DNA from 2 places in the Bradyrhizobium sp. BRP56 genome. Region 2 is predicted to be linked to the other one. Evidence: riboswitches for the same ligand, from Rfam matches in the RefSeq annotation. Region 2 holds a riboswitch; the other holds the start of a gene.
What was found. A riboswitch is a leader RNA that binds a small molecule or an ion and turns the genes downstream of it on or off. The one in region 2 is predicted to bind glycine.

Region 1: linked by a shared signal. The riboswitch ahead of gcvT (glycine cleavage system aminomethyltransferase GcvT) and the one ahead of I6F38_RS10805 (D-amino acid dehydrogenase) in region 2 are both predicted to bind glycine.

The regions. Positions count from the first base shown of each region.
Region 1 is NZ_JADYVV010000101.1:6,121-16,289, forward strand. Features, by position in the region: gene I6F38_RS40510 (cyclic nucleotide-gated ion channel) at 1-589, opposite strand, end outside; gene alaS (alanine--tRNA ligase) at 601-3,288, opposite strand; glycine riboswitch at 3,491-3,579, shown strand; gene gcvT (glycine cleavage system aminomethyltransferase GcvT) at 3,721-4,866, shown strand; gene gcvH (glycine cleavage system protein GcvH) at 4,887-5,252, shown strand; gene gcvP (aminomethyl-transferring glycine dehydrogenase) at 5,275-8,148, shown strand; gene I6F38_RS40535 (thioesterase family protein) at 8,330-8,761, shown strand; gene I6F38_RS40540 (hypothetical protein) at 8,797-9,783, opposite strand; gene I6F38_RS40545 (hypothetical protein) at 9,780-10,169, opposite strand, start outside.
Region 2 is NZ_JADYVV010000011.1:132,869-143,037, reverse strand. Features, by position in the region: gene I6F38_RS10825 (M81 family metallopeptidase) at 1-1,018, opposite strand, end outside; gene I6F38_RS10820 (ABC transporter ATP-binding protein) at 1,240-2,889, opposite strand; gene I6F38_RS10815 (ABC transporter permease) at 3,031-3,918, opposite strand; gene I6F38_RS10810 (ABC transporter permease) at 3,922-4,863, opposite strand; gene I6F38_RS10805 (D-amino acid dehydrogenase) at 5,024-6,382, opposite strand; glycine riboswitch at 6,448-6,562, opposite strand; glycine riboswitch at 6,566-6,672, opposite strand; gene I6F38_RS10800 (M20/M25/M40 family metallo-hydrolase) at 6,764-7,894, opposite strand; gene I6F38_RS10795 (ABC transporter substrate-binding protein) at 8,160-9,779, shown strand; gene I6F38_RS10790 (hypothetical protein) at 10,056-10,169, opposite strand, start outside.

The DNA.
Region 1 (10,169 bases), on a different contig from region 2:
ACTTGTCCGGCTGCACTTTGTGCTCGATGGCATAGAGCAGCGAGGCAAACAGCAGCACCGCGCCGGTCAGGATCACCACGCAGCCGAACAGCGTGCGCCGCTCGGCATGCAGCGCCGCCAGCAGCGAGCGCATCGCGGTCGAGTAGCGCACCAGCTTGAGGAACGGCAGCATGCCGAACAGCACCAGCGCGGTCTTGTCGCCGATCGCAAGCGCGACGGCCGATGGCAGGAAGGCCAGCAGGTCGATCACGCCGAGCGCCGAGAAGGCGTATTCCAGCCGCGCCCGCGCCGGCGTCACGTCGCGCAGCGAGTGGCCGACCACGCTCCAGAGCCGCGCGGCATATTCCAGCGCGAAGGCAATGACCGCCGCGATCTCGATGGTCGTCAGCAGCCAGCCGAACTGCGCGTCGATCTCGGGCACGGAGGCCAGGATCGCCGCCAGCACGTCGACGGCGATGATGGCGACGATGACCCGGGCAAACCGCAAGCCGCCCGAATGCGGCAGATCATCACGTTCGAGCAGCTCGTAGAGACGGTCGCGCAGCCCGGGATCGCCGATCGTGGGCTTGAGCGGAGCCGTCGCCACGATCAGCCTCTCCGTCAGGCGCCGGCCGATGCCTGTTGAGTCATGGCCTGTTCGATCGCCGACAGCGCGGCGTCGGCCTTGGCGCCGTCGGGCCCGCCGGCCTGCGCCATGTCGGGCCGGCCGCCGCCGCCCTTGCCGCCGAGCACCTCGGAGCCCTTGCGCACGAGCTCGACCGCGTTGAACCGCGCGGTCAGATCGGCGGTGACGCCGACCACGATGCCGGCCTTGCCGTCCTCGGTGACGCCGACGATCGCGACCACGCCCGAGCCGATTTGCTTCTTGCCGTCGTCAACGAGACTCTTGAGATCCTTGGTCTCGACGCCCTCGACCGCGCGCGCCAGCAGCTTGACATTGCCGACCTCGCGAACGGCTGAGGCGGCGCCGTTCGACGCACCGCCGCCGCCCATCGCGAGCTTCTTGCGGGCGTCGGAGAGATCGCGCTCGAGCTTCTTGCGCTCTTCCATCAGCGCTGTGATGCGCGCCGGCACGTCCTCGATCGTGGTGCGCAGCTCCAGCGCCGCGGTCTTGGCCAGCGCGATAGTGTCGTTGGCGTGCTTGCGCGCGTGATGCCCGGTCAGCGCCTCGATGCGGCGCACGCCGGACGCCACCGCGCCCTCGCTGGTCACCGAGATCATGCCGATGTCACCGGTGCGGCGGACATGGGTGCCGCCGCAGAGCTCGACCGACCAGCCAAGCGCGTTCTGGCCGTGATCGCGGGCGCCCTTGCCCATCGACACGACGCGAACCTCGTCGCCGTACTTCTCGCCGAACAGCGCGCGGGCGCCGGCCTCGCGGGCATCGTCGACGCCCATGACCCGGGTCGTGACCTCGTCATTCTCCAGCACGACATCGTTGGCGATGTCCTCGATCCGGGCGAGCTCTTCCGGCGTGATCTGCTTCGGATGCACGAAGTCGAAGCGCAGCCGGTCCGGCGTCACCAGCGAGCCGCGCTGCGCGATGTGATCGCCAAGCACCTGGCGGAGCGCCTCGTGCAACAGATGCGTCGCCGAATGGTTGGCGCGGATCGACGAGCGCCTGGTGTGGTCGACCTCGAGCTGTAATGCGGTGCCGACGCCGAGCGTGCCCTGCTCCACCGTGCCGAGATGCACCAACAGATCGCCGGCCTTCTTCTGCGTGTCGGTGACGCGGAACTTGACGCCCTCCCCGGTCAGCACGCCAGTGTCGCCGACCTGGCCGCCGGACTCGCCGTAGAACGGGGTCTGGTTCAGCACGATCGCGCCGCTCTCGCCGGCCTTCAGGCTCTCGACCTCGGCGCCGTCCTTGATCAGCGCCGTCACCGCGCCTTCCGCGCTCTCGGTCTCGTAGCCGAGGAATTCGGTCGCGCCGAGCTTCTCGCGCAGCGGGAACCAGATCGCCTCGCTCGCCGCCTCGCCCGAACCTGCCCAGGACGCACGCGCCTTGATGCGCTGGCGCTCCATCGCGTCGGTGAACGCCGCCTGGTCGACGCTGATGCCGCGCGACTTCAACGCGTCCTGGGTCAGGTCCAGCGGGAAACCAAAGGTGTCGTACAGGGTGAAGGCGGTGTCGCCATCGAACATGTCGCCCTTCTTGAGGCCGGCGCTCTTCTCGTCGAGCAGCGACAATCCGCGCACCAGGGTCTTGCGGAACCGCGTCTCTTCCAGCCGCAGCGTCTCCTCGATCAGCTTCTCGGCGCGCACCAAGTCCGGATAAGCCTGGCCCATCTCGCGGACCAGCGCCCAGACCAGCCGATGCATCAGCGGCTCGCTCGCGCCCAGAAGCTGCGCATGGCGCATCGCGCGGCGCATGATCCGGCGCAGCACATAGCCGCGGCCCTCGTTCGACGGCAGCACGCCGTCGGCGATCAGGAAAGCCGACGAACGCAGATGGTCCGCGATCACCCGGTACGACGCCACGTTCTGCGCGTTCGGCCCATGGCCGAGCGCCGACGATGCCGCATCGATCAGGTTGCGGAACAGGTCGCTCTCGAACACGCTTTCGACGCCCTGCAAGATCGACGCCATGCGCTCCAGGCCCATGCCGGTATCGATCGAGGGACGCGGCAGCGCCACGCGCTCCTCCTTCGTCACCTGCTCGTACTGCATGAACACCAGGTTCCAGAACTCCAGGAAGCGGTCGCCGTCCTCCTCAGGCGTGCCCGGCGGACCGCCCCAGATGTGCTCGCCGCGATCGATAAAGATTTCGGAGCACGGCCCGCACGGGCCGGTATCGCCCATCGCCCAGAAATTGTCCGAGGTCGGGATGCGGATGATGCGGTCGTCCGAGAAGCCCGCGATCTTTTTCCAGTAGCCGGCCGCCTCGTCGTCGGTGTGGTAGACGGTGACCAGCAGCTTGTCCTTCTTCAGCCCGAAATCCTTGGTGATCAGATTCCAGGCGAGCTCGATCGCGCGCTCCTTGAAGTAATCGCCGAACGAGAAGTTGCCGAGCATCTCGAAGAAGGTGAGATGGCGCGCGGTGTAGCCGACATTGTCGAGGTCGTTGTGCTTGCCGCCGGCGCGCACGCATTTCTGCGCCGTGGTGGCACGCTGATAGGGACGCTTCTCGATCCCGGTGAAGACGTTCTTGAACTGCACCATGCCGGCATTGTTGAACATCAAGGTCGGGTCGTTGCGCGGCACCAGCGGCGACGAGGCCACGATCTCGTGCCCGTTCGCCTTGAAGTAGTTCAGAAATGTCGACCTGATGTCGTTGACGCTGCTCATGTTCATCCAATCGGAAAAAGGGGCCGGCCAGCCGCAAAAAGGCGTCATTTTCCGGCCGAACGCTTTTAGACATTGCCAGCTGCGGTGTCCAGAAACTGTGCAGGCGGATCATGGGCTTGCCGCGGCAGCACAAAGCCCATTGGATAGTTGCTGCAGCTGCGTTGACAGTCTTGGTGGCGCCGTGTTTTCTACCTACCTATACCTAGTCACGTCGGGAGAGACCGGCCTTACCGCCGGCGCCGAAGGAGCAACCGCCCCGGAAACTCTCAGGCAAAAGGACCGCGTGACGTCTGACATCTGGAAAGAGACGCTGGGGTTCGCCCCGATGCGTCCGCCGACGGGATAATACTCTCAGGCACAGCGACAGATGGGGCTTTCTGCAGGTTTCTCAAGGGGAAATAGGTCCCCGGCGGGAACCGCGAGGGCCCTGTGATGCTTGCGCGCGAAACCTCCCCGCTGAAACAGACCCCGCTGCACGCGCTGCACCTGGCGCGCGGCGCCAAGATGGTGCCGTTCGCCGGCTACGACATGCCGGTGCAATACGCGGCCGGCGTGCTGAAGGAGCACCTGCACACCCGCAAGGAAGCCGGCCTGTTCGATGTGTCGCACATGGGCCAGCTCGCGCTGAGGGCCAAATCCGGCAAGGTCGCGGATGCCGCGCTCGCGCTGGAAAAACTGGTGCCGCAGGACATCGTCGGCATCGCGCCGGGACGGCAGCGCTACGCGCAATTCACCAACAATGACGGTGGCCTGCTCGACGACCTGATGGTGGCGAATTTTGGCGATCACCTGTTCCTGGTGGTCAACGCCGCCTGCAAGGCCGAGGACGAGGCGCATCTGCGTGCGAATCTCTCCGACGCCTGCGAGATCGTGTCGCTGGCCGACCGCGCGCTGGTCGCGCTGCAGGGCCCGAAAGCCGAATCGGCGCTGGCGAAACTTTGTGCAGATGTCGGTTCGATGAAATTCATGGACGCCGGTCCGCGCCGCGTCAGCGACGTCGACTGCTTCGTCTCGCGCTCCGGCTATACCGGCGAGGACGGCTTTGAGATTTCCGTGCCCGCGGACAAGGTGGAAGCCCTGGTCACCGCGCTGCTCGACAATCCCGACGTGTTGCCGATCGGGCTCGGCGCGCGCGACAGCCTGCGGCTCGAAGCCGGGCTGTGCCTCTATGGCCACGACATCGACACCACGACGACGCCGGTCGAAGGCGCGCTGGAATGGTCGGTGCAGAAGGTTCGCCGCAGCGACGGCGCCCGCGCCGGCGGCTTCCCCGGCGCCGACAAAATTCTCGCTCAATTCGCAGATGGCGCCGCGCGCCGACGGGTCGGCCTGAAGCCCGACGGCCGCGCACCGGTGCGCGAAGGCGCCGCGCTGTTCGCCGATGCCGGCTCGACCGAGCAGATCGGCAAGGTGACCTCGGGCGGCTTCGGCCCGAGCCTCAATGCGCCGGTTGCGATGGGCTACCTGCCCACGGCCCTTTCCGCCGTCGGCACCACCGTTTTCGCCGAAGTGCGCGGCCAGCGGCTGCCGCTCAAGGTCGCCGCTACGCCCTTCGTCCCCAATACCTACAAACGCTGAACGCCAAAGGATCGATCCCCATGACGACGCTGTACACGTCCGACCACGAATGGCTCCGCATCGAGGGCGACGTCGCCACGATCGGCATCACCGACTATGCGCAGTCGCAACTCGGCGACGTCGTGTTCGTCGAACTGCCCAAGATCGGCCGCAGCCTGAAGAAGGCCGAGGCCGCCGCTGTCGTGGAATCCGTCAAGGCCGCCTCCGACGTTTACGCGCCGATCTCAGGCGAGGTGGTCGAGGTCAACGACGCGCTCGCCGCCGAGCCGGCGCTGGTCAATTCCGACGCCGGCGGCAAGGCCTGGTTCTTCAAGCTGAAGATTGCCGACAAGGGCGAGCTCGGCGGCCTGATGGACGAGGCCGCCTACGCCGCGCACACCGCCTAAAGGATCACCCGAGGATCAGCCCATGAACGCGCCCTTCAAGCCGATCAATGAAGCCGCCACCGATTTCGTCCGCCGCCACATCGGACCGTCGCCGCGCGACGTCAACGCGATGCTGGAGACGGTCGGCGCCGCGAGCCTGCAGGCGCTGATGAACGAGACGCTGCCGGCGTCGATCCGGCAGAAGGCGCCGCTCGATCTCGGCCGGGCGCTGAGCGAGACCGAGGCGCTCGCGCATATGGGCGAGCTCGCCGCGCAGAACCAGGTGTTCACCTCGCTGATCGGCCAGGGCTATTCCGGCACCATCCTGCCCGCCGTGATCCAGCGCAACATTCTGGAGAACCCGGCCTGGTACACCGCCTATACGCCGTACCAGCCGGAGATCAGCCAGGGCCGGCTCGAGGCGCTGTTCAACTTCCAGACCATGATCTGCGATCTGACCGGGCTCGACGTCGCCAACGCCTCGCTGCTTGACGAGGCGACGGCAGCGGCGGAAGCGATGGCGCTCGCCGAGCGCCACTCGCAGGTCAAGGCGAAGGTGTTCTTCGTCGACAAGGAGGTGCATCCGCAGACGCTGGCGGTAATGCGCACGCGCGCCGCGCCGCTGGGCTGGGCGCTGGTGGTCGGCGATCCCCTGACCGAGCTCGACAACGCCGACGTACTCGGCGCGCTGCTGCAATATCCGGGCACATCGGGCGCGGTTCGCGACCTCAAGCCTGCCATCGCGTCGCTGCGCGCCAAGGGCGCGCTTGCGATCGTCGCGGCGGACCTGCTGTCGCTGACGCTGCTCGCCTCGCCCGGGGAGCTCGGCGCCGACATCGCGATCGGTTCGGCGCAGCGGTTCGGCGTGCCGATGGGGTACGGCGGACCGCACGCCGCCTATATGGCGGTGCGCGACACGCTGAAGCGCTCGCTGCCCGGCCGCATCGTCGGCCTTTCGGTGGATTCGCGTGGGCAGCCCGCCTATCGCCTCGCGCTGCAGACCCGCGAGCAGCATATCCGCCGCGAGAAGGCGACCTCGAACATCTGCACCGCGCAGGTGCTGCTCGCCGTGATCGCCTCGATGTATGCGGTCTATCACGGTCCCGAGGGCCTGACCCATATCGCACGCAGCGTGCATCGCCGCGCCACCGTGCTCGCGGCCGGCCTGCGCAAGCTCGGCTTTGCGCCGACCAGCGAAGCGTTCTTCGATACCGTGACCGTCGAGGCAGGTAGCAGGCGGATCGAGCTCGTCAGCCGCGCGCAGGCGGAGCGGATCAATCTGCGCATCGGCGCGACCACGCTCGGCATCGCGCTCGACGAGACCTCGACGCCGGAGACGGTCGAGGCGGTGTGGCGCGTGTTCGGCGGCAAGCTCAGCTATGCCGAGATCGAGGCCGGCGCGCACGAGGCGCTGCCGAAGGAGCTGCGGCGCACCAGCGCCTTCCTCAGCCATCCGGTGTTCAACACGCATCGTTCCGAGACCGAGCTGCTGCGCTACATGCGCAAGCTCAGCGATCGTGACCTCGCGCTCGACCGCGCGATGATCCCGCTCGGCTCCTGCACGATGAAGCTCAACGCCACCACCGAGATGATCCCGCTGACCTGGCCGGCGTTCGGCAATCTGCATCCGTTCGCGCCTGCGGATCAGGCCAAGGGCTATCACGCGCTGTTCAAGCGGCTGGAGCAGTGGCTGTGCGACATCACCGGCTATGACGCGGTCTCGCTGCAGCCGAACTCCGGCGCGCAGGGCGAATATGCCGGATTGCTGGCGATCCGAGGCTACCATCTCGCGCGCGGCGAGCCGCACCGCAAGGTGTGCCTGATCCCCTCCTCCGCGCACGGCACCAATCCGGCCTCGGCCGCGATGGTCGGCATGGAGGTCGTGGTTGTGGCGTGCGATGCGCGCGGCGACGTCGACGTCAACGATCTCCGCGCCAAGGCCGAGAAGCACTCCGCCAACCTTGCCGCGGTCATGATCACCTATCCGTCGACCCACGGCGTGTTCGAGGAGCATATCCGCGAGATCTGCGACATCGTGCACGCGCATGGCGGCCAGGTCTATCTCGACGGCGCCAACATGAACGCGCAGGTCGGCCTCTCGCGGCCCGGCGATTACGGCGCCGATGTCAGCCATCTCAATTTGCACAAGACCTTCTGCATCCCGCATGGCGGCGGCGGCCCCGGCATGGGCCCGATCGGCGTGAAGGCGCATCTTGCGCCTTATCTGCCGGGCCATCCCGCAACCGACGGAGCGACGGCGCATGCGATCGGCCCGGTGTCGGCCGCGCCGTTCGGCTCGGCGTCGATCCTGACCATCTCCTACATCTACATCCTGATGATGGGGGGCGAAGGCCTGACGCGGGCGACCGAGATCGCGATCCTCAATGCCAACTACATCGCCGCACGGCTGCAGCCGCACTTCCCGGTGCTGTACCGCAACGAGCGCGGCCGCGTTGCGCATGAGTGCATCGTCGATCCGCGGCCGCTGAAGACGACCAGCGGCGTCACCGTGGACGACATCGCCAAACGCCTGATCGACTACGGATTCCACGCGCCGACCATGAGCTTCCCGGTGGCGGGCACGCTGATGATCGAACCGACGGAATCGGAATCGAAGTTCGAGATCGACCGGTTCTGCGACGCCATGATCGCGATCCGGGACGAGATCGCGGAGATCGAGAAGGGCCGCTGGAAGGTCGAGGCCTCGCCGCTGCGCCACGCGCCGCATACCGTGCACGACATCGCCGACGATGTCTGGAACCGGGCCTACACCCGCGCCGAGGGCTGCTTCCCGGCCGGCGTGTCGCGCTCGGACAAATACTGGAGCCCGGTCGGCCGCGTCGACAACGTCTATGGCGACCGCAATCTGGTGTGCTCGTGCCCGCCGGTCGAGGACTACGCGCAGGCGGCGGAGTAAGCGCCCTTCTCGTAGCCATTGTTGTAGGATGGGTAGAGCGCAGCGAAACCCATCACTGCTGATCACGCTCCGTGAACGATGGGTTTCGCTGCGCTCTACCCATCCTACGGTCCAGCGATCGTAACGTCCCTGCTAACCGCGGAACGAACGATAGCGAGGGCCGCCCGCGGCAGGAGGAAACATGCGCGAGGAATTCTGGTTCCATTTCCCGTTCCGCGTCCGCTATTCGGAGGTCGACGCGCAGGCCGTGGTGTTCAACGCCCACTACCTGACCTATTTCGACACCGCCATCACCGAATATTTCCGCGCGCTCGGCTACGACTATCTCGGCGAGGTGGCGCGGACCGGCATCGACTTCCACACTGTGAAATCGGTCGTCGAGTACAAGGCGCCGATCCGGTTCGACGAGGACATCGAGGTCTGCGTGCGGGTCGCCAAGATCGGCCGCTCCTCGATCAATCTTGCGCTCGCGATCTTCGCCAAGGGCTCCGATGACCTGCGCGCCACCGGCGAGATCATCTGGGTCGCGACCGACCAGAAGACGCATCAGTCGGTCGCCGTGACCGAGGATTTGCGGGCACTGATCGCGAGCCGCGAAAAGGCGCTGGCGTAACGCGGCCCTGCCGGCGGCACGGTGTCGATCAAAACCTACGGAGCGACCAAGGCTCGGCTCTCGGCGTCCCAGCGCCACAGCCGCTCATTGGTCAATTCGGTGCCGCCCCACCAGCGATGGATCGTGTTGTACTGGCTGAAGTCGAGCTCGCGATCCGACACTTCCTGGCCGAAATCGGTGAGCGACAGCCGACTGTGCAAGAGTCGTTCTCGTCGGGCCTTCAAATCGTCGGCCGCCTCGATCTCGGAGGGAAATCCGCTCAGGACCGGTGATGGACAATAGGCGAGCCGGTCCAGGATCAGCTCCGCTTCCTGAAAATCGAACACGCCGCGTTCCCGGTTCAGCTCGCTTGAAAGGACCTGTGGGCTTGTCTCGCCGTCGGCGACGAGATCCAGCATCCGCAGTTCGGACGCGCCGAGGCCGGTGTCTTGCCCGGGTAGCTCCTCGAGCAACGCAATCAGCGCCGCGCGGAGTTGCGGGATGGCCGACAGATCCTGCATGAGAAGGTCGAAACAGGGCTCGGGCGTCGGAGCGCGATAGGCATTCCAGGCACGACCGGCCAATTCCAGCCGATCATCGGTCACCGCAAGTGCAGGCGATCGCCATTGCGCCGAGCTCTCGCTTCGGTACCCGCCGATCTCGACATCGGTCTGGACCAGACTGAGCTTCGCTACGATGTGGCGGTGCGGGCGGAGCACGTCGAGCAACCAGGCCAGCACCAGTTGGTCATTCGGCTGAGGATCAGCCCATAGCTCGACGCTGTCGCAACGCTCACACAACTCGACAAGCCCAACGTCCCGACCGATCGAGCCGGTCCATCTTGAACTGGCGAAGTCGAGCCAGTGCGTGTCGAAATCGACATGCTTTGCAGAACGCGGTTGCAGCAGGGTCGTGAGGTCAGCCGACGAGGGCATTTGCCCCCAAACGAAGCGCGGCCTCAAGCCGACGACGATATCCGCCCTTCCCGCCTGCCTCAGGCGATAGCTCGCGAGATCGCTTGTCGCCAGGATCAGACTCGTCACGATGCGCGCGGCTCCCGCTGCGTGTCATGGCCGGTCAACGCCGGATTCCATCGCCAAAGGTTGTCGTTGGTGAGGTGCGTGCCGCCCCACCAGCGATTGACCGGATTGTGGTCGGTGAAGTCCGCCTTGTGGGCAAGCACCGCCTTGCCAAACTCCGTCACCGACAAGCGGCTTCGCTGGAAGGCCTCCAGGCGACGTCGCGCATTATCCGGGTCGATGGAGCGCAAGCCATCGTCGAGCCCGGCAATCGCCGGTCGCGGACCATGCGCAAGGCCTTCGAGCAGCCTGCCGATTTCCATGTCGTTAAAGACGCCACGCTGGCGAAAGCCGCGGAGGTAGAACAGCGCGTTCGTCCCCATGAACCCGGCGGCGACCAGTTCAAGCAA
Region 2 (10,169 bases):
TCACGCCGGTTGCGGCACTCGCCTTGTTGTGCACCAGCGCGCGCAGCATGCCGGTGGTGTCGGAATCGCCGCCGGCGCCGGGATTGTCCTGGGTGTCGGCGATGATGATCGGCTTGCTGGCCGATTTCGCCAGTTCCATCGCCAGCCGCACGCCTTCGTCGGGCGAATAGATCCGGCCGTCGAAATCGTCCTCATGGCTCTCGACCAGGGCGACGACCTTGTCGGCGGCGGCATCCGCATCGGCCTGGGTCCGGCCGTACGCGAATACGCTCGGCCCGCAATCCCTGAAATCGGCGGCCGGGAAACCGGGGGCAAACGACAGCGTCGGCACCGCGTCGCTCTCGAGGGCGGCGAGCTTTTGATAGATGCCCTTGGTCGGCTGGTCGTTGGTGCATTGCCAGCTGATCGGGATCAGGAACGGCAGTTGCCGGAATGCCTTTGCGAAGCGCTGCCTGGACTTGAGCATCAGCGCCAGATGCCGGGCGCAGGCGCGGCCGGTTTCGGCCATGTCGACATGCGGATAGGTGCGGTAGGCAATCAGCGCATCGGCATGCTCGATCATCTTTGGCGAGACGTTCGCATGCAGATCGAGGCTCGCCACCAGCGGCAGGTCGTTGCCGATCGCCTTGCGCACGCGGGCCAGGGTTTCGCCTTCACCGTCGTCATAATGCTCGGTGACCATGGCGCCGTGCAGGTCGAGATAGACGGCATCGATCGGTCCGGCCGCGGCGATACCGTCGACCATTTCCGTCACGATCCGCTCGAACGCATCCTTGCTGACATGCGCCGACGGGCTCGCCGCGGCGAAGATCGTCGGCACCAGCTCCCAGCCATTGGCTTCCGCCGCCTCGACAAAGCCGGCGAGGCCGACATTGATCTTGCGCATGACCTTGAGCACGTCGGCGCCATGCGTCATCGACGGCCAGCCGCCGCCATGCACGAAATCGTCATAGGTTGCCTTCGTCGGTGCGAAGGTATTGGTCTCGTGCAGGAAACCGCCAACGGCAATGCGGGTCATCAAGTCGGTCTCGATACGTTTCTTCGATCATGATGCGATCAGGACGACGCGCGTCATGATCTCATCTCGTTGGTTGGAGCGTGATCTCCGGGGAAGACCGGCGTCACCTTCAGGGCCGCGCTCTAGCGCGCGACGTTAAGCGTGTCGTCGCGCCCAGCGCAAGCCGGGGAGCACCAGCGGATTTGCATGCCCTGTGGGCGGAAAGGCTTGAGGCGAAAGACCTAGGCCGTCGCCACAATGCCTTCCGCAACGGGGCGGAAGTTGGCGAAGTCCCAGCCGCGCCCGGGCGCCGCATCGAGCAGCGCGCGGGTATAGGCTTGCTGCGGATTGGTCAGCACCTCGGCGGCCGGTCCCTGTTCCACGACGCGGCCATGCTGCATCACGGCGACGTCGTCGCAGATTTGTGCGGCGACGCGCAAATCATGCGTGATGAACAGCAACGCGATCCCAAGCCGGCGCTGGATCTCGTCAAGCAGATCCAGCACCTGCGCCTGCACCGAGACGTCAAGTGCGGATACCGCTTCGTCCGCGACGAGCACGTCGGGATCGAGCGCCAGCGCGCGCGCGATCGCGATGCGCTGGCGTTGGCCGCCGGAGAACTGGTGCGGATATCGCGAGATCGCGTCGGGCGGCAAATGGACGAGCTCGAGCAGCTCGCGCGCCCGCGCCAGCGCATCCTTGCGCGGCATGCCGTAATTGACCGGGCCTTCCGCGATGCTCTCGCCGACGGTGACGCGCGGATTGAGCGAGCGGTAGGGATCCTGGAAGATGATCTGGATCTTCTGGCGATGCGGTTGCAACAGCCGGCGCGACAGGTCGGAAATCTCGCGGCCGGCGAGGCGTACCCCGCCCGAGGTCGGATCGATCAGGCGCACGATGCAGCGCGCGACCGTCGACTTGCCGGAACCGCTTTCGCCGACGATGCCGAGCGTGCGGCCCTTGCGCAGAGTGAGCGTGACGTTGCTGGCGGCGGCGACCTCGCGGGCTTTGCCGTACAGCGACCGCTCCCGGTAGACCTTGCTGAGCTCGTTGGCTTCCAGCACCACGGGCTCGGTCGTCTCCGGGCGCGGCGCGCGCGGCACCAGGCTCGGCACCGAGGACAAGAGGTTGCGGGTGTACTCCATCTTCGGATTGCGCAGCACATCCTGCAGCGGGCCGGTTTCGACAAGGCGGCCGTGTCGCATCACCGCGACGCGGTCGGCGATCTCGGCCACCACGCCCATGTCGTGGGTGATGAACAGAACCGCGGTGCCGTGATCACGTTGCAGGTCGCGGATCAAGGTGAGGATCTGCTTTTGGGTGGTGACGTCGAGCGCGGTGGTCGGCTCGTCCGCGATCAGGAGCTTCGGCTCCAGCACCAGCGCCATCGCGATCATGATGCGCTGGCGCTGACCGCCCGAGAGGCGGTGCGGGTAGGAGGAGAAGATGCGCTCCACGTCCGGCAGCCGCACATGCTCCATCATCGCCAAAATCTTCTGGCGCCGTGCGCGGGCATCGAGATCTGTGTGGGCGCGCAGCACCTCGTCGATCTGGCGGCCGACCGGCACCACGGGATTGAGCGCGGTCATCGGCTCCTGGAAGATCATCGCCATCCGCGTGGCGCGGAGTTGCCGCAGCCGCCGGTCGCTGGCGGTGAGCAGTTCCTCGCCGACCAGTTTGACGCTGCCGCCGGACGGCACCAGCGTGCCCTTCTGCTGCAGGCCCATCACGGTGAGCGAGGTCACCGACTTGCCCGAGCCGCTTTCGCCGACCAGGCACAGCGTCTCGCCTTCACGTACCTGTAGCGAGAGGTCGTCGATGATGCGATGCGCATCCGCCTTGCGGCCGAGGCCGACGACGAGATTGCTGATGTCGAGGACGACGTTGGTCATGTCAGGGTCTCTTGGCGCTGCGAAGGAATTTACCCACTGTCATTCCGGGATGGTGCGCCAGCACCAGACCCGGAATCTCGAGATTCCGGGTTCGATGCTTCGCATCGCCCCGGAATGACGGCTTCAGAAGAGCTGAAGCCATCACTTGCCCTCACGCTGCTTCATGCGGGGATCGAGCGCGTCGCGCGCGGCGTCGCCGATCAGGTTGACGCTGAGAATGGCGATCGAGAGCAGCAGCCCCGGCCAGAAGATCAGCGACGGCTTGACCTGGAAATAGGCGCGGCCCTCGGCCATGATGTTGCCCCAGGTCGGCGTTTCCGGCGAGATGCCGGCGCCGAGGAACGACAGGATCGCCTCGGTCAGGATCGCGGACGCGCAGACATAGGTGCCTTGCACGATCAGCGGCGCGATGGTGTTCGGCATCAAATGCCGCCACATGATCTTCGGCAGGCTGCTGCCGAGCGAGATCGCGGCCTCGACATAAGGCTCCTCGCGTGCGGTCAGCACCACCGAGCGCACCAGCCGCGCCACGCGCGGGATCTCGGGGATGGTGATCGCGACCATCACGGTCCAGATGCTGGCCCCCGACAGCGACACCACGGCGATCGCGAGCAGGATGGCGGGGATCGCCATCAAGCCGTCCATCACGCGCATCAGCACCGCATCGACCCAGCGGAAGAAGCCGGCGACGAGGCCGATCAGAAGGCCGATGGCGATCGAGCAGACGGCGGCGCCGAGCCCGATCACCAGCGAGATCCGTGCGCCGTAGATGATGCGCGACAACAGGTCGCGGCCATAGGCGTCGGTGCCGAGCAGATATTGCGCGCTCGACGGCTTCAGCCGCTGTGACGGCGTCAGCAGCAGAGGATCATGCGGCGCAAGCAGCGGCGCGAAGATCGCCATCAGGATGATGAGGGCGAGGCTGATCGTCGCAATCGCGATGATCGGCGTCGACGTCAGGAAGCCGAACTTGACGCGGAACGGCCGGGTGACGGGAAGCGAGGATTCGGGAAGGGTTTCGATCGCCATTGCTCAGTACCGGATACGAGGATCGAGCAGGGTGTAGGCGAGGTCGATCAACAGATTGACCGCGACGTAGATACCCGACGTCAACAGGATCATCGCCTGGATCACCGGATAGTCGCGCGCCAGCACCGCATCGACGGTGAGGCGGCCGATGCCGGGCAGGTTGAACACGCTTTCGGTGACGACGACGCCGGAGATCAGCAGCGCGAAGCCGGAACCGATCACCGTGATGACCGGCACGGCGGCGTTGCGCAGCGCATGGCGCAGCAGCACGCCGGTCTCGCCGATGCCCTTGGCCCGCGCCGTGCGCACGTAATCCTCGCCGAGCACATCGAGCATCGAGGCCCGCGTCATGCGTGCGATCAGCGCGACATAGATGAAGGAGAGCGTGCAGGTCGGCAGGATGAGGCGCTGGAAGAATGGACCGAACCCGGCCGAGATGCTCTTGAAGCCCTGTACCGGAACCCAGCGCAGATCAATCGCAAAGATCTGGATCAGCACATAGCCGATCACGAACACCGGCACCGAGAAGCCGAGCACGGAAAGTCCCATCACGAAGCGGTCGATCCAGGTGCCGTGCTTCCACGCCGCGATCACGCCGAGCGGCACCGCCACCAGGATCGAGAGGATGATGGTGGCCAGCGCGACCGAGATCGAGGGCTCGAGGCGCGGGACGATCATTTCGAGGATCGGCTTGTTCGAGATCAGGGAGACGCCGAGGTCGCCGTGCAGCAGCTTGGCGATCCAGGTGTAGAACTGGATGTAGATCGGCTCGTTCAGACCAAGCGAGGTCCGAATGCGTTCGAGCTGTTCAGGCGTCGCATTGTCGCCGGCGAGGATGGCGGCCGGGTCGCCCGGCGTCAGCCGCAGCAACAGGAACACGAACAGAGCCACCACGCCCATCACGGGAATGGCGGCGAGGATGCGGCGAAGCAGATATCCGAGCAAATTTGATCCGTTGGGTTGTGGTCGATGAAGTCCCCAGCGGGACCGTTGCACACCAGACCGTAGCACAGATGGTAGCAGACTCACGGTAGAACTTGAGCAAGTCCCATGCCATCGGTGCTGCGGATTTTGCGGTGCAGCTAATCAGTCCTGTTGGCCGCGATTATTCCTCCGGTGAAGTTCGAAGCAGTCCACTGGAAGGTGGATTGATTTCAGCTTTGCGCGCGTTGGCAGGCACGTCGAGCCCGGCACCGAACGACGGCGCCATCGGCGGCGTATCGAGGTCGCGCCAATCGTCGATCGCCTGGGCCACCATCTGCGCCGTCGCGGCCGACAGCGTCCAGCCGAGATGACCGTGGCCCGTATTGTAGAACACGCCCGGAATCCGTCCGGCGCGAACCACCGGCATCATGTTCGGCATCATCGGGCGCAAGCCCGCCCATGGCACGACTTTCGACGTATCGATCTCCGGGAAATGATGCCGCACCCAGTCCACCAGCGGTTGAATGCGATCGGCGCGAATGTCGCGGTTGAAGCCGTTGAACTCGGCAGTGCCGGCGACGCGGAAGCGGTCGGCGCCGAGCCGGCTGGTGACGATCTTCGCGGCTTCATCGAGCAGGCTGACGGTTGGGGCGGCATTCCGGCTTTGCGGCGCATCGAGCTGCACCGTGATCGAATAGCCCTTCACCGGATAGACATTGACGCGGTCGTTGAGCAGGCTGGCGAAGTGGCGGCTCGCCACGCCGGCGCAAATCGCGATCCCGTCCGCCTGTAGCTGCTGTCGCGTCGCGACCGCAGCATCATGTGAAGCAGCTTCGTTCCAGCCGATGCGGAAGCCGTCATCGCCGTGTGCGATCGTGTCGACGTCGGCTTCATGGATGAAGCTCGCGCCACGGCGGATGCAGGCGTCGGCAAGCCCACGCGTGAATTTGTGAATATCGCCGGTCGCGTCCGACGGCGTGAAGAAGCCGCCATAGCAGGTTGTCTGCAGCGCGGGTTCGATGACGCGGATCTCGTCCGGGGTCACCGGCCGGCGGTCGAGCCCGCCTTGCTGCAGCAACGTGTTGACCTTGAGGCCGGCTTCGAAGCCGGCCCTGTCGTGATAGACGTGCAGGATGCCGCGGCGCTCGAGATCGAAGGCGATGTTCTCGCGCTCTGCGATCGAGTACAGATGCTTGCGCGCTTCGATGGCGAGCTTCGTGGTCTCGATGGTGTTGCCGCGATAGCGCGTGATGTGGCCTATGAACTCGCCGATCCAGGAATATTTGTGCCAGCTCGGCTTCGGGTTCATCAGCAGCGGCGCGTCGCTTCTCAGCATCCAGCGCAGCCCCTTGAGGATGGTCGCGGCGCTGTTCCACACCTCGGCATTGCTGGCGGAGAGTTGTCCGCCATTGGCGAACGAGGTTTCCATCGCGGCGTAGCGATGCCTGTCGAGGACAGTCACCTTGTAGCCTCGTTCAAGCAGGGCATAGGCCGTCGTTACGCCGGTGATGCCGGCGCCGATGATCGCGATGTGTGGCATGGTAGTCGTCAGGCTCCCGTGGGTTAGAGTCGCCGAACCACCGGTGAAACCGGCATCGGCGCCCCATCTGTCACGGTACCTGAGAGCTTGATCCGCATCGGGCCGGGGCCGGATGCGAACTATCCCCTTCGGTGGACGTCATGGCCCTTGATGTGCGGCCATGTTCGTCTCTCTCCAGATCGTCCTGACGATACAGTCCTTTTGCCTGAGAGTTTCCGGGGCGGTTGCTCCGTCGGCGCCGAAGGCAACAACACGAATGTTGTCGCTTCGATCTCTCCCGCATCGTCGCGTTGGACGGCCGGACCGTAGGCGAAGCCTTAAAAATGGACAAGGCTAAATTTCGATCCGGCAGTGCCAACGTGTTGTGCAGTGCAATCGATGTCAGTCCAGCGTCGCCAGCAGTGCCGCCATCAGGCGGCCGCGTTCGGCGAGGCTGTCGACCTCGATATGTTCGTTGAGCGTATGTGCATCGGCGCCGCGAACGCCGAGGCCGTCGAGCGTGGGGATGCCCATCGCGCCGGTGAAGTTGCCGTCCGAGCCGCCGCCGGCGCTGCCGTGCGGCAGATCGAGACCTATCGCTGCCGCAAGGCCTTTTGCCTTTTCATAGAGCGCCATGGTGCCCGCATCGGGCTCCCACACCGGGCGGGTGACGCCGCGCGTCACCTTGAAGGTCACGTCGTTGGCGGTGCCCGACAGTGCCAGCATGCGCTCGACGCCGCGGTCGAGATCGGCCTGGCGCTTGGCCATGCTCAGCGCTTCGCCGGTGCAGGTCGTCGCGACGCAATTGACCCACTGGCCGCCATGCACGATGCCGACCGAGAAGGTGCAGTCCTCGGTGGTCATGCCGTCGATGGCGATGATCTGTCGCGCCATCTCGCGGATCGCGGAGCGGCCGGAAGACAGCGTTGCGCCGGCATGGCTGGGCTTGCCGGTGGCTTCCAGATTGAAGCGCGCGATCGCGTAGCGGCCGGTGACGACGCCGTTGTTCGGACGGCCGGGCTCCGGCACCAGCACATATTTGTTGCGCGCGGCTTCCGCCTCGATGATGTCGCGCGTCGACGGCGTGCCGACCTCTTCGTCGGGGGTGAACAGCACGGTGATCGGCAGCGGAGTCGTAAAGGAGGCGCGCGCCAATTGCCTGATCGCCTCGATCGACAGGTAGTTGCCGCCCTTCATGTCGAAGATGCCCGGCCCGAAGCACTTGTTGCCTTCGCGCCGCCACTTCAGCTTCTCGATGGTGCCGACGGGGTGAACGGTGTCCAGATGGCCGGCGATCAGGATGCCGGGCTGGCCTTGTTTCGGATGGGGAAAACGGGCGCGGACGCAGCCCGCGAAGCCCTGGCGTCCGGCGATGCGCTCGATCGTCGCACCCATGATCGCCATCTCGCGGGCGGCGAGATCGAGCATGCGTTCGACCGCGGCGGCGTCCCAGGTCGGGCTTTCGCATTCCACCCAGCTGCGCAGGCCCTGCAGCATCGTTTCGGAATCAAAGGGGAGATTGGCGGGGTTCATCGTTGTTCTCTCTTGTTGTTCTGACGGCGCCGGCATCGCGCGCGCGTTACGAAAATCTCAGCCGACGATTTTGTAAAGCCAAAATCTGGCGCGCGGCCTCATTCGTTTGTGTACGTCCGATGCGACCTGAAACCGATTGACGCGCTTGGCGCTTGGTGCAAGTCTCGATTTCACAAGCCATACAGCATGTTAGTTCGCCTAAATAACGAACCGCATGCATAACGAATAAGCCGGCTTTGACCAGTTACACGTCAGGAGAGATTGCATGTTCCCTATCTCGCGTTGGAAACACCGCACGCTAGCGGCCGCGTTGACGGCGCTCGCGCTGTCGTTCGCGCCGCAGGAATTGTCATTCGCACCGCAGGCGATGGCCGCGGGCAAGACCATCACCGCGGTGATGCACTCGGATCTGCGCGTCATCGATCCGATCATGACCACGGCCTACATCACCCGCGATCATGGCTACATGATCTATGACACGCTGCTGGCGACGGATTCCAATTTCAAGATCCAGCCGCAGATGGCGGACTGGAAGGTTTCCGACGACAAGCTGACCTACACGTTCACGCTGCGCGACGGCCTGAAGTGGCACGACGGCGCGCCGGTCACCGCGGAAGACTGCGTCGCCTCGCTGCAGCGTTGGGGCAAGGTCGACGGCATGGGCCAGAAGCTGATGGACTTCGTCGCGAGCCTGGAGGCGACCGACGCCAAGACCATCACGCTGAAGCTGAAGGAACCCTACGGCCTCGTGCTGGAATCGATCGGCAAGCCGTCGTCGCGCGTGCCGTTCATGATGCCGAAGCGTCTTGCCGAGACGCCGCCGGACAAGCCGATCCCGGAACAGATCGGCTCCGGACCGTTCAAATTCGTGCAGGCGGAATTCCAGCCGGGCGTGAAGGCGGTCTATGAGAAGAACAAGGACTACGTGCCGCGCAAGGAGCCGGCGAGCTGGACCGCGGGCGGCAAGGTCGTCAAGGTCGACCGCGTCGAGTGGGTCACGATGGCCGATGCGCAGACCGCGGTGAACGCACTGCAATCCGGCGACATCGATTTCATGGAGAACCTTCCGTTCGACATGCTGCCGGTGCTCGAAGCCAATCCGGATCTCAAGATCGACGTCCTGAACAAGTTCGGTTTCCAGACTCTCGGACGCATGAACTTCCTCTATCCGCCGTTCGACAATCCGAAGGTGCGCCGGGCTGCGTTCCTGGCGATGAACCAGAAGGACGTGCTCGACGCGCTGGTCGGCAACGCCAAGTACCAGAGGATCTGCGGCGCCTTCTTCGTCTGCGGCACGCCGCTCGAGACCGACGTCGGGGCCGAAACGCTGGTGAAGGGCAACGGCCTGGCGGAAGCCAAGAAGGCGCTTGCCGCATCCGGCTATGACGGCACCCCCGTGGTGATCATGGCGCCGGGCGACGTCACGACGTTGAAGGCCCAGCCGGTCGTGGCTGCGCAGCAGTTGCGCGAGGCCGGCTTCAAGGTCGACCTGCAGGCCACCGACTGGCAGACCGTGGTGACCCGCCGCGCCAGCCAGAAGCCGCCCAAGGAAGGCGGCTGGAACATGTTCTTCACCAACTGGGTCGCGGCCGACGTTTCCGATCCGATCGTCAACGCGTCGATCACCGGTCGCGGCAAGAATGGCGGCTGGTTCGGCTGGGCCGAAGACCCGAAGATCGAGGAGCTGCGTGACAAGTTCGCACGCGCCGGCTCGGCTGAGGAAAAGAAGAAGATCGCCACGGAAATCCAGACCGAGGCCTACGATCAGGTGATCTACGTTCCGCTCGGCCAGTACACCATTCCGAGCGCGTGGCGGAAGTCGCTGACCGGCGTGCTCGACGGCCCGGCAACGCCGATCTTCTGGAACATCGACAAGTCCGAGTAAGCTTGCGGCTTGACGCAAAACAAATGGCCGGGACTTGTCCCGGCCATTTTCTTTTCGCGCCGTCGCTTGTCAGGTGTGGCTGTCGCGGAGCTGCTCCAGTCCATCGCTGAGCGGTGGTCCGCCTTGTGGTGCGTGCTGCGGCGGGGAGGGGCGCTCCTTGCGCTGATCGGGTTGGTCGGTTGCGCGCTGCGCGGATGGATCGTCGTTCGGCATCATCATGCTCCAATTGCGGCATGACAACGAATACGCAGTGCACGGGTTCCGAACCGGCGACCGCTAATCGCCGTGGTCTGGTCTCATGCTGGTCGGGCTCGACAGGCTCGTGAGCTGCGTCGGTCCGATACCGGTTCCGTTCATCCAGGCCACCGCTCCAGCGGCAAACGCGAGCAG